2 regions of the Streptomyces sp. NPDC029466 genome follow, and region 2 is predicted to be linked to the other one. Evidence: riboswitches for the same ligand, from Rfam matches in the RefSeq annotation. Region 2 holds a riboswitch; the other holds the start of a gene.
What was found. A riboswitch is a leader RNA that binds a small molecule or an ion and turns the genes downstream of it on or off. The one in region 2 is predicted to bind cobalamin.
Positions count from the first base shown of each region.

Region 1 (7,559 bases), on a different contig from region 2:
CACAGGCCGTAGGTGTGGCGGGTGCCGACCATCTCCAGGACCCGCCCGGCCGCGCGCAGGGCGGTCGGCAGCCGGCCGCCGTCGGCCATGGAGGTGGAGGTGTCGAGGAGGATCAGCACCTGGCTGGACTTCTGGGCCTTGTCGTAGCCGTCCAGCACCTGGGACACCTGGTCCGGGTGCGCTCCGAAGGGGACGGTGGGGGCGAGGAGGCTGACGTCCGCGCGGCTGTCGAGCAGCGGTGAGCCGGCCCCCGGGCCGGTGCCGTGCACGCCGCGGTAGCCCTGGGCGGTGAGGGTGCGCTGGCCGCCGTCCGCGGCGCGCAGCCAGGTCGCGAAGCCCGCCACGGCGGCCTGCCGTGGGGTGGCGTCTTGGGTGCCGTGCCAGTCGACCCGGATCAGGGGGTGGTCGAGGGCGGGGACGTGCCGGGGGTAGTAGGCGACGTAGCGGTTGCGGAGCGGGAGCGGGGCGTCCAGGGCCGGGCAACTGCCGGTGGCGCGGCCGAGGTTGTAGTCGGCGAGGGACTTCTCCGACACCAGCGGCGCGGACTTCGTACGGTCGACGGAGCCGGCGGCGTCCGCGTCGGGGCGCAGTGAACACAGCAGTTCGGTGCTGCCCGCGTACTGGCTGCCGGGGGCGGACAGCCGCTCCTCGGCGTGCCGGGCCAGGGTGGGGTCGGGCGCGCCGGAGGAGGCGGCGTCCGCGCCGTCGTGGGTGAGGTAGAGGCCGAGGGTGTGCAGCAGTCCGGTGCCGGACAGCACCGGGCTCGGCCGCAGCAGCCGGAGGTCGCGGTGGGTGCGGTCGGTGCCGGTGAGCAGCTCCCGCCAGGAGGCGCCGGCCGGTTCGACGTCGTCCAGCCGCCGGTGTGCCGGGATGCCGACGACCAGGGGCGTGTAGGCGACCGGGGCGCTGTAGTGCAGGGTCGCCGGGGAGCCCTTGGCGGGCATCCCGCGGCGGGCTTCGTAGTAGTCGGCGGTGGATTCCGGGATCCATATGTCGGGCTGGGGTCCGGGCCGGTAGAGGGGGTCGATGCCCTTGTCGGTGCCCTTGTCGTCGTCCGGCCCGTCCTTGGCGGTGCCGTGGGCCTCGCCCTGCCAGCGGTCGGCGGCGGCGAAGCCCTGGTCGACCTGGTCCTTGGCGGCGGAGTAGACGGTGATCTGGGCGCGCCGGCAGCCGTCGGGGAGGTCGCCCTCGCCGTCGAGGGGCCGGGTGTTGGCGGCGGACATCTCGTAGTCGAAGGCCGCCTGGCGCAGCGCGGGTTCGGCCTCGGGGGCGGTGAGCAGCCGCAGTTCGAGGGCGGGCGGGCAGGCTTCGGCGCCGCCCGGGAGGTTCAGCAGGACGACGCCGGCGGTGGCCGGTACGGCGATGATCGCCAGCACCATCAGGATACGGAACCAGTGCCGGAAGGAGGTGTTCAGCCGGCGCCGTAATCGGATCCGCAGCGGGGTGGGCGGCCGGACGCCGGGGGTGGCGAAGGACAGGATGACGTCGTCGACGGTGTTCTGCTTGGCCGAGCGGGGCTCCCAGACGTCGCCCATCGGGGTCCGCTCGCCGGCCAGTTGGTCCCGCAGCTCGCGGACGAGGTCCTCGAAGGTGACGAACCGCTTGCCGGGGATGCCCTGTTCCAGGATCTGCCGCAGGGCGCGGGTGAAGACACTGCCGCCGGTGGGCTCCTCGCCGCTGAAGATCCGGCGGTTGGGCTGTGCGGCCATCAGCAGCGAGGTGGGGGTGCGGCAGGCGTGGAAGGCCTCCCCGGCGTTGCCGGCGTAACAGCACTCCAGGACGATCACGATCCGGTCGGCCCGCGCGTTGTCCAGGTAGGACAGCACCGTGTCCTGCCAGGAGACGGTTTTGTGCCGCCGTTCCGAGGCACCGACCATGAGCTGGAGATTGCCGCCGTCCGGGCCCACCCGGCCGTGGCCGGAGAAGTACACCAGCAGCAGCCCGCGGGCCTCCTGGGTGACGGCGTCCAGGGCCTGTTCGACCTCCCAGGGCTCCTGGGGCCGGCAGATGACGACCTCGCCCTTGGTGAAGAGGTCGGTGCCGGGGGCGAGCAGGACGCGTTCGAGTTCCCCGGGGTTGTCCCGCACCGCGGGCAGCGGCCGCAGGTGGCGGTAGTCGTCGACACAGATCAGCAGGGCCCGGTTGACCTTGCCCCGTGCGTCGTATTCGGACATCCGGCTCAGTCCCCGGCGGTGCTGCCGCCCCCGTTCGCCGGGCTGCCGGGATCGGGGCGTTCAGGAGCCGCGGCGCCCGGTCCCGCTTCGCCCAGCGCGCGCAGCTCGCCGTCCCCGCCGCCGACCGCCACGGCGGGCCGTTCGCCGGTGTCGCGTTCCTCCCTGCGGCGGCGCAGCCACTCGCGCAGGGCGATGCTCAGGCCCTTGGTGATCTCGGCGGCGACCGCGCCGACGACGACGAGGATCAGGTCGTCGACGCCGATGGCCATGTCGCCGGGTCCGTCGTCGCGCTCCTCCGCCGGCCGCAGCTCCCAGTCGTGCGACCGCCGGTTCAGCCAGGGCTCGCGCTCCAGCCACGCCTTGAGGTCCTCGACGTCCTGGTCAGGATTGTTGGTGCCCGTGATCCTGATACGGATCTCATGACGGTCAGCGCGCTGCGGCATCCCCCGGCCCCCTTCCGGCGGCCCCTTCGCCGCCGTGCACCAGATAGTGACGCGGGATCAGGTGCGCGGGCAACCGTCCGTGACCCCTCAGCCACGCTGTGGCGTGCGCCACAGCGCCTGCCACAGGGCAGCGTCGCAGGTCAAGGGTGAGTTGACGGCGTTCGCGGGGCGTGGTGGACTGCCGGAGCCAATCGGCGACAGCAGAGGAAGTCCGGTGCGAATCCGGCGCGGTCCCGCCACTGTCACCGGGGAGCGTTCCTCCAGCGAAGGCCACGGTCCGCCTCGCATGCGTCGGATGACGTACGCGGGACTGGAAGGCCGGAGGACACGCCGATCCGGGAGCCAGGAGACTCTGGTCGCCGTCACGTCGAGCCAGGGCGCGGACCCTGAGTGAGGACATACCGCCATGCCCGGCCGCCCCTTGAGATCGCCACTGCCCACCGCCGCAGGGCTCCTTCGGGGCCGGGCGGGACAGCACGGACGCCTTCGCACGGCGGTCTGACCCGATGCGCGGCGAACACGCGGGATATGTGTACGGCGCGGCCCTCGGCTTTCTCGGCGACCTGATCGCGGCGGATCCGCGGCGCGGCCATCCGGTGGCCGCGTTCGGCCGGGCCGCGGGTGCCGTCGAACGCCGGCTGTGGCGCGACCACCGCGGTTACGGGGCGGCTCATGCCGTGCTGTGTGCGGGCGGAGCCGCTGCCGGTGCGGCGCTGTTGGAGCGCGCTGTGCGGGGCACTGCTCCCGCTTCTTTGCTGTCGCTCCGTGGTGGCGCCGGGGTCGCGCTGACCGCGGCGACGGTCTGGGCCGTGCTGGGCGGCACCTCGCTCGGCCGGGAGGCGCGGGCCGTCGGCGGGGCGCTGACGGCGGGTGACCTGGACGTGGCACGGGAGCGGCTGCCGCATCTGTGCGGGCGCGATCCGCAGGCGCTGGACGGGCCGCAGATGGCCCGTGCGGTGGTGGAGTCGGTCGCCGAGAACACCTCCGACGCGGTGGTGGGTGCCCTGGTGTGGGGCGCGCTGGGCGGGGTGCCCGGTCTGGTGGCGTTCCGCGCGGTGAACACCCTGGACGCGATGGTGGGGCACAAGTCGCCGCGCTACCGCCGTTTCGGCTGGGCCGCGGCCCGGCTCGACGATCTCGCCGGCTGGCCCGGCTCCCGGCTGACCGCCGCGCTGACCGTACTCGCGGGCCCCGACCGGCGCGGTGCGCTGCGGGCCTGGCGGGCGGACGGCGGGGCGCATCCGAGCCCCAACGCGGGCCCGGTGGAGGCGTCGTTCGCGGGTGCGCTGGGCGTACGGCTGGGCGGCACGCTGGCGTACGGCGGGCGGGTGGAACACCGTCCGGTGCTCAACGGCGCGGCGCCGCAGGTGGCGGTGCCGGACATCGAACGGGCGGTGCGGCTCTCCCGCCGGGTGAGCGCGCTGGCACTGGTGACGACGGTGGCCGCGCGGGCCGCGGTCGGCGTGGCGCGGGCGGCGGTGGCCCGTGGGGCGGTCGCTCGTGGGGCCGGGGGGCGCGGGCGTACGGCGGGATGGGTATGCGGGCGTAAGGCGGGCCCGGTATGAGGCCGTCCGTTTTTTCCCCGCCGCCCACCCCCCTTCGGGGGGTGGGCGGGTGTAGTGACCCGAAGTCCAGGAGGAGGACCCGGTGAACGGGCGGTTGAAGGCAGCCGGCGGGGCGGTCGGCGGTGGCCTGTTGGTGGCCGGTACGACGTCCGACGCCGGTAAGAGCGTGGTGACGGCGGGGATCTGCCGCTGGCTGGTCCGGCAGGGCGTCCGGGTGGCGCCCTTCAAGGCACAGAACATGTCGCTGAATTCGTTCGTCACGCGCGAGGGCGCGGAGATCGGACGGGCCCAGGCGATGCAGGCCGCCGCGGCGCGGGTGGAGCCCACCGCGCTGATGAACCCGGTCCTGCTCAAGCCGGGCAGTGACCGCAGCAGCCAGGTGGTGCTGCTGGGGAAGCCGGTGGGCGAGCTCAGCGCCCGCGGGTACTTCGGGGGGACGTCCCAGGGGAAGGCGCAGTACGCGGGCCGCCGGGAGCAGTTGCTCGGCACGGTGACCGACTGCCTCCAGGAGCTGCGGCGTACCCATGACGCGGTGATCTGTGAGGGCGCCGGCAGTCCCGCCGAGATCAATCTGCGGCGTACCGACATCGTGAACATGGGCCTCGCACGGGCCGCCCGTATCCCGGCGGTCGTGGTCGGTGACATCGACCGCGGCGGGGTGTTCGCCTCGTTCTTCGGCACCACCGCGCTGCTGTCCAAGGAGGACCAGGCGCTGGTCGCCGGGTATCTGGTCAACAAGTTCCGGGGTGATGTGACGCTGCTGGAGCCGGGGCTGGAGATGCTGCGCGGCCTGACCGGGCGGCAGACGCTGGGCGTGCTGCCCTTCGCGCACGGGCTCGGCATCGACGAGGAGGACGGCCTGAGGGTGTCGCTGCGCGGGGCGGTGCGCGAGAGCGTGGTCGCGCCGCCGCACGGCGCGGATGTGCTGCGGGTGGCGGTCTGTGCCGTGCCGCTGATGTCGAACTTCACGGACGTGGACGCGCTGGCCGCCGAACCGGGCGTGGTGGTGCGGTTCGTGGACCGGCCCGAGGAGTTGGCCGACGCCGACCTGGTGGTGCTGCCGGGGACCCGGGGCACCGTCCGGGCGCTGGCGTGGCTGCGGGAGCGCGGCCTGGCGGACGCGATCGCCCGGCGGGCCGCCGAGGGGCGCCCGGTGCTGGGTATCTGCGGCGGCTTCCAGATGCTGGGCGAGCGCATCGAGGACGAGATCGAGTCGAAGGCGGGCGTGGTCGACGGGCTGGGCCTGCTGCCCGTACGGGTGCGGTTCGCGGCGGAGAAGACGCTGGCGCGGCCGGCCGGTACGGCGCTGGGCGAGCCGGTGGAGGGGTACGAGATCCACCACGGTGTCGCCGAAGTGAGCGGCGGGGACCAGGAGTTCCTGGACGGTTGCCGGGTTGGCTCCGTATGGGGCACGCACTGGCACGGCTCGCTGGAGAGCGACGGCTTCCGCCGGGCCTTCCTGCGGCGGGTCGCGGCGGACGCGGGCCGGGCGTTCGTCCCGGCCCCCGACACCCGTTTCGGGGTGCTGCGCGAGGAACAGCTGGACCGGCTGGGCGATCTGATCGAGGAGCACGCGGACACCGCCGCGCTGCTGCGGCTGATCGAGGAAGGGGTGCCGGAGGGACTGCCGTTCGTCCCTCCGGGGGCGCCATGAGGGGTACACACACGACGAATCCGGAGCTCGACGGCGACGTGGAGGACGACACAGCATGACGACCGCGCACAACACCACCCCGCAGTACCCCTTCACCGCGGTGGTCGGGATGGAAGATCTGCGGCTCGCGCTGCTGCTGAACGCGGTGAGCCCCGCGGTCGGCGGCGTGCTGGTCCGCGGCGAGAAGGGCACCGCCAAGAGCACCGCCGTCCGGGCGCTGTCGGCGCTGATGCCGGCCGTGGACGTGATCAGCGGCTGCCGCTTCGCCTGCGCCCCGGCCGCGCCGGACCCCGGCTGCCCCGACGGGCCGCACGGGACCGGCGGCGTCGAGGAGCGCCCGACGCGGATGGTCGAACTCCCCGTCGGCGCCTCCGAGGACCGGCTGGTCGGCGCGCTGGACATCGAGCGGGCGCTGTCGGAGGGCGTGAAGGCCTTCGAGCCGGGCCTGCTGGCGGACGCGCACCGCGGCATCCTGTACGTCGACGAGGTCAATCTGCTCCATGACCACCTCGTGGACCTGCTGCTGGACGCCGCCGCCATGGGCGCCTCGTACGTGGAGCGCGAGGGGGTCTCCGTACGCCACGCGGCCCGTTTCCTGCTCGTCGGGACGATGAACCCCGAAGAGGGCGAGCTGCGGCCGCAGTTGCTGGACCGGTTCGGGCTCACGGTCGAGGTCGCCGCCTCGCGCGAGCCCGACGAGCGGGTGGCGGTCGTCCGGCGCCGGCTGGCCTACGACGCCGATCCGGCCGGTTTCGCGGCGGACTGGGCGGCCGAGGAGGACGCGCTGCGCGGGCGGATCGCCGCGGCCAGGGAGCTGCTGCCGCGGGTGACGCTGGGCGATGCGGCGCTCCGGCAGATCGCCGCGACCTGCGCCGCGTTCGAGGTGGACGGGATGCGCGCGGACATCGTGATGGCGCGTACCGCCACCGCGCTGGCCGCCTGGGCGGGGCGGACGGACGTCCTGGAGGAGGACGTGCGGCAGGCGGCGCTGCTGGCGCTGCCGCACCGCCGGCGCCGCAACCCCTTCGACGCCCCCGGCCTGGACGAGGACAAGCTCGACCGGACGCTGGAGGAGTTCGGCGCTGACGAGGGCGCGGACGGCGACGACGATCCGGAGCCGGACGGTCCGGACGGCGGTCCCGACGGGGGCGGACCGGACGGCGGCGGCCCGGAGGGCGGCGGGCATCCGCCCCGGGACGGCGGGCCGGACGAGGCGCCGCTTCCGCCGGAGGCCGAACTCCCCCACCAGCAGGACCGGGAGGCCCCGCGGACTCCGCAGGCCCCCGAGCCCGCGCCCGAGCCGGAGAGCGCGCCGCAGGGGGGCGCGGCCGGGGAGAAGGCGGCGGTCGGGGCCACCGAGCCGTTCAAGACCCGGCGCCTGGATGTGCCGGGCCTGGGCGAGGGCGCGGACGGCCGCCGCTCCCGGGCCCGTACCGCCCACGGCCGGACGACCGGCGCCCGCCGCCCCCAAGGCGCCCTGGGCAAGCTGCATCTGGCGGCGACCGTGCAGGCGGCGGCGCCGCACCAGCGGGCCCGCGGCCGCAGCGGGCGGGGACTGGTGGTGCGCCGGGACGATCTGCGCGAGGCGGTACGCGAGGGGCGGGAGGGCAATCTGGTCCTGTTCGTCGTGGACGCCTCCGGTTCGATGGCGGCGCGGAAGCGGATGAGCGCGGTCAAGGGCGCGGTGCTCTCGCTGCTGCTGGACGCCTACCAGCGGCGCGAC
Region 1 is NZ_JBVHZH010000020.1:7,579-15,137, forward strand. Features, by position in the region: gene ACZ4XD_RS16995 (caspase family protein) at 1-2,174, opposite strand, end outside; gene ACZ4XD_RS17000 (effector-associated constant component EACC1) at 2,180-2,617, opposite strand; cobalamin riboswitch at 2,821-2,970, shown strand; gene ACZ4XD_RS17005 (cobalamin biosynthesis protein) at 3,124-4,182, shown strand; gene ACZ4XD_RS17010 (cobyric acid synthase) at 4,265-5,836, shown strand; gene ACZ4XD_RS17015 (putative cobaltochelatase) at 5,892-7,559, shown strand, end outside.
Region 1: linked by a shared signal. The riboswitch ahead of ACZ4XD_RS17005 (cobalamin biosynthesis protein) and the one ahead of ACZ4XD_RS00595 (prenyltransferase/squalene oxidase repeat-containing protein) in region 2 are both predicted to bind cobalamin.

Region 2 (7,559 bases):
TCCACCCCGTGCAGCGCCTCGGTCCGCCCCCGACGCACACCGAGCCCCGAGACCTCCGCGGCAGCATCCGATGCTCCCGGCAGGGGCGCCGGGCTCCTCCCCGGCGCCTGCGCCGGGATCCCCGTCAGCTGCTCGCGCAGGGAGGCGGCCTTACGGCGGGCGTCGCGTACGGAGAGGGGGAGTGGGGACCACTGGGCGAGGCGGCCGAGGGCCACGACCGGGGGATGGACGGGGGAGATAGCCATGATGTCGGCGGGGGCGCCCATGACCGGGGGCGCACCCGGTGAGGGAAGGAGGATGACCTGGTCGGCGTACTGGACCACACGCTCCAGGCGGTGTTCGGCAAGCAGGACCGTGGTGCCGAGGTCATGGACCAGCCGCTGGAGGACGGAGAGCACCTCTTCCGCGGCGGCGGGGTCGAGTGCGGAGGTCGGCTCGTCCAGGACCAGGACCTTGGGGTGGGTGGTGAGGACCGAGCCGATCGCCACCCGTTGCATCTGTCCGCCCGAGAGCGTGGTGATCGCGCGGTCGCGCAGCTCGGCCAGGCCCAGCAGGTCGAGGGTCTCCTCGACACGGCGGCGCATCACCTCAGGGGGGAGGCCGAGCGATTCCATGCCGTAGGCGAGTTCGTCCTCGACGGTGTCCGTGACGAAGTGCGCCAGTGGGTCCTGGCCCACGGTGCCGACGACATCGGCCAGTTCGCGCGGTTTGTGGGTGCGGGTGTCCCGGCCGTCGACGGTGACCCGGCCGTGCAGGGTGCCGCCGGTGAAGTGCGGGACGAGACCGCAGACGGCGTTCAGGACGGTGGACTTGCCGACGCCGGAGGGGCCGACCAGGAGACACAGTTCGCCCTCGGGGACGGTCAGGTCTACGCCCTGGACGGCGGGCGCCGCGGCATCGCCGTAGGTGACCGAGACCTGCTCGAACCGGATCACGGGGTGGGCTCCTTCGTACACGGATCGACATCAGAGGCACGGCCCCGTCCACGGGACGCCGTACGGGCCCCGGCCCGTTCGGTGCTCGACGGGAGTGGGGCGACGAACGCGGGCAGCAGCCCCACGAGAACGGAAACGGCCGGCCAGAGGGGAAGAACGGGGGTGGTGAGCGGGACAGCGGGCGGATGCAGCGCGGCCGGCGCATAGTCGTTCGCCCAGATCATCAGGGCGGCGACGGCGATGCCGGAGCCCGCGACCAGCCAGGCGCGGGCGCCCCACCGCTCGGGCCGGTAGCGGCTGCGCACCGAGCGGCGGCCACCGAGCCACAACCCGGCGAGTGCCGCCGCCAGCCCCGCGAGCAGCAGCGGCAGCCCGTAGCCGCCTCCGGTGTCCCCCAACAGCCCGTAGGTTCCGGCGCAGACACCGAGCAGCCCGCCGAGGGTGAGCACGGACGTGAGGTGGCGTACGGCGGGCGGTACTTGGGCGCTGCGGCCGTAGCCGCGTGCGTCCATGGCCGCGGCCAGCGCCACCGAGCGCTCCAGCGCGCCCTCCAGTACCGGCAGTCCGACCTGGAGGAGCGCCTTGACCCCGCGGTCGGGGCGCCCGCGCAGCCGGCGGGCGGCGCGCAGCCGCTGGACGTCGGCGACCAGGTTCGGGGCGAAGGTCATCGCCACCACGACCGCGACGCCCGCCTCATAGAGCGCACCGGGCAGGGACTTCAGGAGCCGGGCCGGATTGGCGAGCGCATTGGCGGCGCCCACACAGATAAGGAGAGTGGCCAGTTTCAGCCCGTCGTACAGGGCGAAGACCATGCCCTCCGCGGTGACCCGGCCGCCGATCCGGACGCCCTTCGCCCAGTCCGGCAGCGGCACTTCGGGCAACGTGACAAGGGTGTGCGTACCGGGGATCGGCGAGCCGAGAAAGAAGGCGAAGACCAGCCGGATGACGATCACCACCAGCCCGAGTTTGACGAACGCGCCGTACGAACGGGCCCATGGCGCATCCGTACGACGTGCCGCGACGACATACCCGGCCACGCCCACCAGCAGCCCCAGCAGCAGCGGATCGGTGGTGCGGGAGGCCGCGGTGGCCAGGCCCAGCGCCCACAGCCACCAGGCGCCGGCGTGCAGCGCGGTGGTACGGGTCGCCTGCGGTGCGCTCATCCGCGTCGGCGGCGTGCCTGCCACACCGCTGCCGCACCCAGCGCGACAACGGCCGCGGCCCCGCCCAGCAGTCCGGCGGACGGCCCCCCGTCGCCACTTCCACCACCCCCGTCGGCACGGTCCTCCGCCACCCCCGCGGACGACGCAGCCGAGGCCGCGGAACCCTTGGCTCCGCCCTTCGCTCCGTCCTTCGACCCGTTCACCGCCTCCGCGCAACCCGCCTTCGGGTAGCCGGCGATGGCACACAGCAAGGCGTTGGCGTGATAGCGCAGCGGCCGGGTGACCGCCGCCAGCGCCTCGCCCGCCGAGGCGTCCTCCGGCACCTGCGCACACTCCGACCTGGCCGCCGGCGGCCGCTCGCCGGCGGGCGCGTCCGCCGCGGTGCCGAAGTCCAGCACGATGCCGATCCGCTTGCGGCCGTCCTTGGCGGGGGTGTCGCGGCAGATCGCGTCGAAGTCGGCGGCCGGGCGCGGCTTACCGGCCCCGGCGGAGTCGGCGCCGACGGTGAAGCGGAAGCCCTCGACCGCGCCGTCGGCCGGCCGCTGACTGGCCGGCCCTTCGGTGGCATACGCCCAGGAGCTGCCCTTGCCGTCCCAGAACGACCAGTAGCGGTACTCCTGCGCCTGCGCGGGCCCGGCTGCCAGGCCGGTGACCGTACCGGCCAGCAGTAGGGCGCCGGCGATCCTGGTCCGCCGCATCAGAGCTGATTCTTCTTACGGCTGCTCAGCAGGAACCCGATACCGGCGCCGATGGCGAGACCGACACCGATGACCCACCACACCCCGATGCCGCCGCCGTCCGTGGCGTCGTCGGCGTCCCCGGTGTCCTTCTTCGCCGCGGCGGCCGGCTCGGGGCCGGTGGCGTTGAGCGCGGCCACCAGGTCGGTGCCGCCGAAGGAACGCGGGTCGGTGCCGGTGGCGTGCGCGGCCAGCACCAACTGGGCGTAGGCGGCGGGCCCGTTCTGCTTGGCCCAGCCCGTGGCGTTCTTCTCCAGCCACTTCAGCGGCTTTGCGGCAGCGGCACCGTGCCCGCCGGCCGCCAGCGCCACCACGGCGTCGGCGGTGTTGCCGACATCGGGCTGCTTCTCGGCGCCCGGCATCGCGGAGAGCAGATGCTGCCCGTTCTTGTCGAGCTGCGCGACGAGGTAGGCGTCACCGCCCGCCGCGGCCCGCTCCGGATCGTCCTTCTTCTCGTCCCCGCCGTCCTTGCAGTTCAGCGGCTTGACCGGGGCGTCCGCCCGCTGATCCGCGGGCTCGACGACAAAGCCCTTGCCGAGCGCTCCGGTCGCGGCGGCCGCGGTGGCGTCGGCGTTCGGGGCGGCGCCCTTGAGCTGGAAGGTGAACGCGCCGCGCTCGCCCTCCTTCGCGTCACAGCCCAGTTGGAAGGTGAGCAGCCCGTCGTACGGGGTCTTGCCGCCCTTCTTCGACGTCACCGACCGCGGCTTCTCGCCCGCCGCCGCGAGCGCGCCGATGACCACGGACGTGGAGTTGGCGTCGCTGGCCGAACCGGGCATCGAGCTCCAGCCGCCGTCGTCGTTCTGCACCGATTTCAGCCAGCCCACGGCCTTCTGCACGGTGGCGCCGTGCCCGCCGAGCGCGGCCAGCGCCTGCACCGCGGCGGCCGTCTGGTTGGTGTCCCGCATGGTCTTGGCGTCACAGGGCTTGCCGGGCTCGGCGCGGAAGGCGGTGAACGCGCCGTCGGCGCACTGCTGCCCGACCAGCCAGCGCACGCCGGACGCGGCCGGCCGCACCCCCACCGTGTCCTGCGCCAGCAGCGCGAGCGACTGCCGCCACACCCCGTCGTACTGCGGGTCCTTGGTGCCGTACAGGCCGTCCGGCAGCTTCTTGGGGGCCGCGGACGGGGCGGCGTCGTCGGCGTACGCGGCGGGGGCAGCGGCCGCGCCCAGCACCGCCGCGGCCGCCAGCGCCGTGGCGGCGCGGCGCGCCAGGAAGGCGACGGGGTGCGTCAGGGGGGCCTGGTGAGCCATGGAAGCCATGGGGGCCATCGGGTCGGTGCCTCTCGGGTCGGGTCGCGGCGATGTACGCAGCCGTGCTCGGCCGACCGCCCGCGCGGCGATCCCCTTGGATCGCGGACGCGGCGGCACCGGGCTCAGCTCCGTATACCTCGACGGTGCCGCGCACCGGCCGTCCCTGTGGCGGACGGTTCCGGCGGCGGGAGCCTTGGTCGTGCCCCCTCGGGTGCTCCGGCTCGTACGGCCTTCCCGCCGGGCCAGCCGGCGCGGTACGGACGGGCCGTCCTCACGGTTGCGGGTCAGCGCCGGATTTCCACCGGCTTCCCCCGATCGGGTACGGATGAAGTTGTCCCGCACACCTTAACCGGCACCCGGCATGCGCTCGCTCGCGCGTACGAGCCGACGGAATCCGGCACGAGCGGGGCGGAGCGGCGCGCGAGCCGCGCAGGGGGCGGGTCCCTGGGGCCGCGTACGGGGGGACGGGTGGCGGGCACGGCGGGACGGTCGGGCGGCTGGGCACGAGCAGGGCGGGATCCAGGCACGAGCGGGGAGGGGGCCACCGGCCGGTCCCGACCCTGACCCCGGGTACACAGCAGTCAAGAAGCTGCACGAACCAGGACAGAGGCAACGCGGGAGGCCCGCCCCGCCCCCTCACACCGCCTGATATCGCACCGGATCCGACCCTGGCACCCACTCCGCCCGCCCCTGTTTCACCAGCCGGCGCAGATGGGCCTCGGCCTCCGAGACGGCGATGTTGCGGGACCCGTAAGGGATCTGCTCCCACGGGCGGTTCCACTCCATGGCCATGGCGAGCTGCCAGACGGTGCGGGGTTCCTGGAGCAGGGATCTGAGCTGGGTCAGCCGCTCTTCGTGGTGGGCGATGAGTGTGCGCACCCGGCCGCCGGCGTCGGTGAAGGCGTGCTGATGGGCGGGCAGTACCTCGGCGGGGTCGAGCCGGCCGACGCGTTCGAGCGAGTCGAGGTAGTCGCCCAAGGGGTCGGCGTTCTCCCCCGGGCCCTCCATGCCGTGCGGGCCGGGCGGGCTCCCCTCGTCGTCCGGAGCCTCGTACAGGCCGATGTGCGGGGTGATGCCGGGCAGGAGGTGGTCGCCGGAGAACAGCCGGCCGAAGCCGGGCGTGCGTGCCGAGGGGTGCTCCTCCTCCAGATGGAGGCACACATGGCCGGGGGTGTGGCCGGGTGTCCAGATGGCGCGAACCCGGCGCCCCGGCAGATCGAGCAGTTCGCCGGGGTCGATGCCGCGGTCCGGCAGCGCGGCCCGCCGGCCGGGCAGCTTCCGGCCGCCTCCTGTGGCGCGGGCCTTCCGCAGGGGCGCCAGATGGTCGTCCGGTGCGCCCGCCGCCGTGAGCTTGGCGAGCAGGTAGTCGAGCCACTGGCCCGGTTCGGCCGCGCGGGTGCGGCGGACCACCGCGGTGTCGGCGGCGTGCATCGCGATCCAGGCGCCGCTGGCCTCCCGGACCTTGGCGGACAGACCGTGGTGGTCGGGGTGGTGGTGGGTGATCAGGACGCCGTGGAGGTCGGTGAGGGCGAACCCGCAGGCGGTGACGCCGGCGACGAGGGCGTCCCAGGAGTCCGGGTCGTCCCAGCCGGTGTCGATGAGCACGGGCCCGCGGTCGGTCTCCAGGAGGTGGACGAGGGTGTGGCCGAGCGGGTTGTCCGGGATGGGGACGGCGATGCTCCACACTCCGCCCTTGTGGTCGGTCACCTGCGCGGTCATCCCGGACCCCTCTCGGTGTGGCATACACCCGGTACCCGGCCTCACTATAACTAGAACTGGTTTCAAAGCGGCTTGAAGTGCCCCTTCTGGCATGGCCAGTTGGGTTTCGGTCGGCGCCGTGGACTCCTCCAACTAGAACTGGTATCAGTTCCTGGGGGATTGAGTGGCCTGATGCCTCGTCAGCAAGCGTGCCCGAGGCGTCAACTCGGCAACGACAGCGAACCCGTACCGACAGCCGGCAACGACAACGCACCGGCAACGACAACGCACCGGTACCGACAGCGCACCGGCAACAGCACTGAGCCGGCAACGCACAGCGAAACCGCAACGACAGCGAACCGGCAGGGACCGCCGGAACAGGCGGCCGACCCGCAGGAGGCGGCAGCGATGAGCGACCTCGTCGAGCACGGAAAGCTCTACATAGGCGGTGAGTGGGTCGATCCGGCCGGCCGGGACACGATCGAGGTCGTCTCGCCGCACACCGAACAGGTCATCGGCCGGGTGCCGCATGCCTCGCGAGCGGACGTCGACCGAGCGGTGGCCGCGGCCCGTACGTCCTTCGCGTCCGGGGTGTGGGCGAACGCCCCGCTGGCGGACCGGATCGCGGTGGTGACCCGTATCAAGGACGCCTTCGCGGCCCGCAGCGAGGAGATCGCCAAGGTCATCAGCGCGGAGAACGGCACCCCGTTCACCTCCGGCGTCATGGTGCAGTCGCTTGCCGCGATGCTGGTGTGGGACGCGGCGCTCACGGTGGCCCGCGACTTCCCGTTCGAGGAGCGGCGTGGCGGGGTGTTGGGGCCATTGCTGGTGCGGCGGGAACCGGCCGGGGTGGTCGCGGCCGTGGTGCCGTGGAACGTCCCGCAGTTCACCGCCGCCGCCAAGCTCGCGCCGGCGCTGCTGGCCGGCTGCTCGGTGGTGCTGAAGGTGTCACCGGAGACGCCGCTGGACGCGTACCTGCTCGCGGAGATCGTGACGGAGGCGGGGCTGCCGCCGGGCGTGCTGTCGATCCTGCCGGCGGACCGCGAGGTGAGCGAGTACCTCGTCGGGCACCCGGGCGTGGACAAGGTGTCGTTCACCGGCTCGGTGGCGGCCGGCAAGCGGGTGATGGAGGTCGCGGCCCGCAACCTCAGCCGGGTCACGCTGGAGCTCGGCGGCAAGTCCGCGGCGGTGATCCTGCCGGACGCGGATCTGGACGCGGCGGTGGCCGGGATCGTGCCGTTCGCCTGGATGATCAACGGCCAGGCGTGTGTGGCCCAGACGCGGATTCTCGCCCCGCGCAGCCACTATGACGAGATCGCCGAGCGGTTCACCGCGGCTGCCTCGGCGCTCACCGTCGGCGACCCGCTGGATCCGGCCACCGAAGTCGGCCCGCTGGTCGCCCGCCGTCAGCAGCAGCGCTCCCTGGACTACATCGCGCTCGGACAGCAGGAGGGCGCCAAGGTGCTGACCGGCGGCGGCCGTCCCGAGGGGCAGACCACGGGCTGGTACGTCGAGCCGACCCTCTTCGGCGAGGTCGCCAACTCCATGCGGATCGCCCGTGAGGAGATCTTCGGCCCGGTCATCTGTCTGCTGCCGTACGACGACGAGGCGGAGGCGGTACGGATCGCCAACGACTCCGACTACGGGCTCTCCGGCTCGGTGTGGACGGCCGATGTCGAGCACGGCATCGAGATCGCCCGGCAGGTGCGCACCGGCACGTACTCGGTGAACACCTTCAGCATCGACATGCTCGGCCCGTTCGGCGGCTACAAGAAC
Region 2 is NZ_JBVHZH010000001.1:134,039-141,597, reverse strand. Features, by position in the region: gene ACZ4XD_RS00610 (ABC transporter ATP-binding protein) at 1-935, opposite strand, end outside; gene ACZ4XD_RS00605 (CbiQ family ECF transporter T component) at 932-2,098, opposite strand; gene ACZ4XD_RS00600 (SCO2322 family protein) at 2,095-2,796, opposite strand; gene ACZ4XD_RS00595 (prenyltransferase/squalene oxidase repeat-containing protein) at 2,796-4,103, opposite strand; cobalamin riboswitch at 4,327-4,448, opposite strand; gene ACZ4XD_RS00590 (MBL fold metallo-hydrolase) at 4,722-5,804, opposite strand; gene ACZ4XD_RS00585 (aldehyde dehydrogenase) at 6,192-7,559, shown strand, end outside.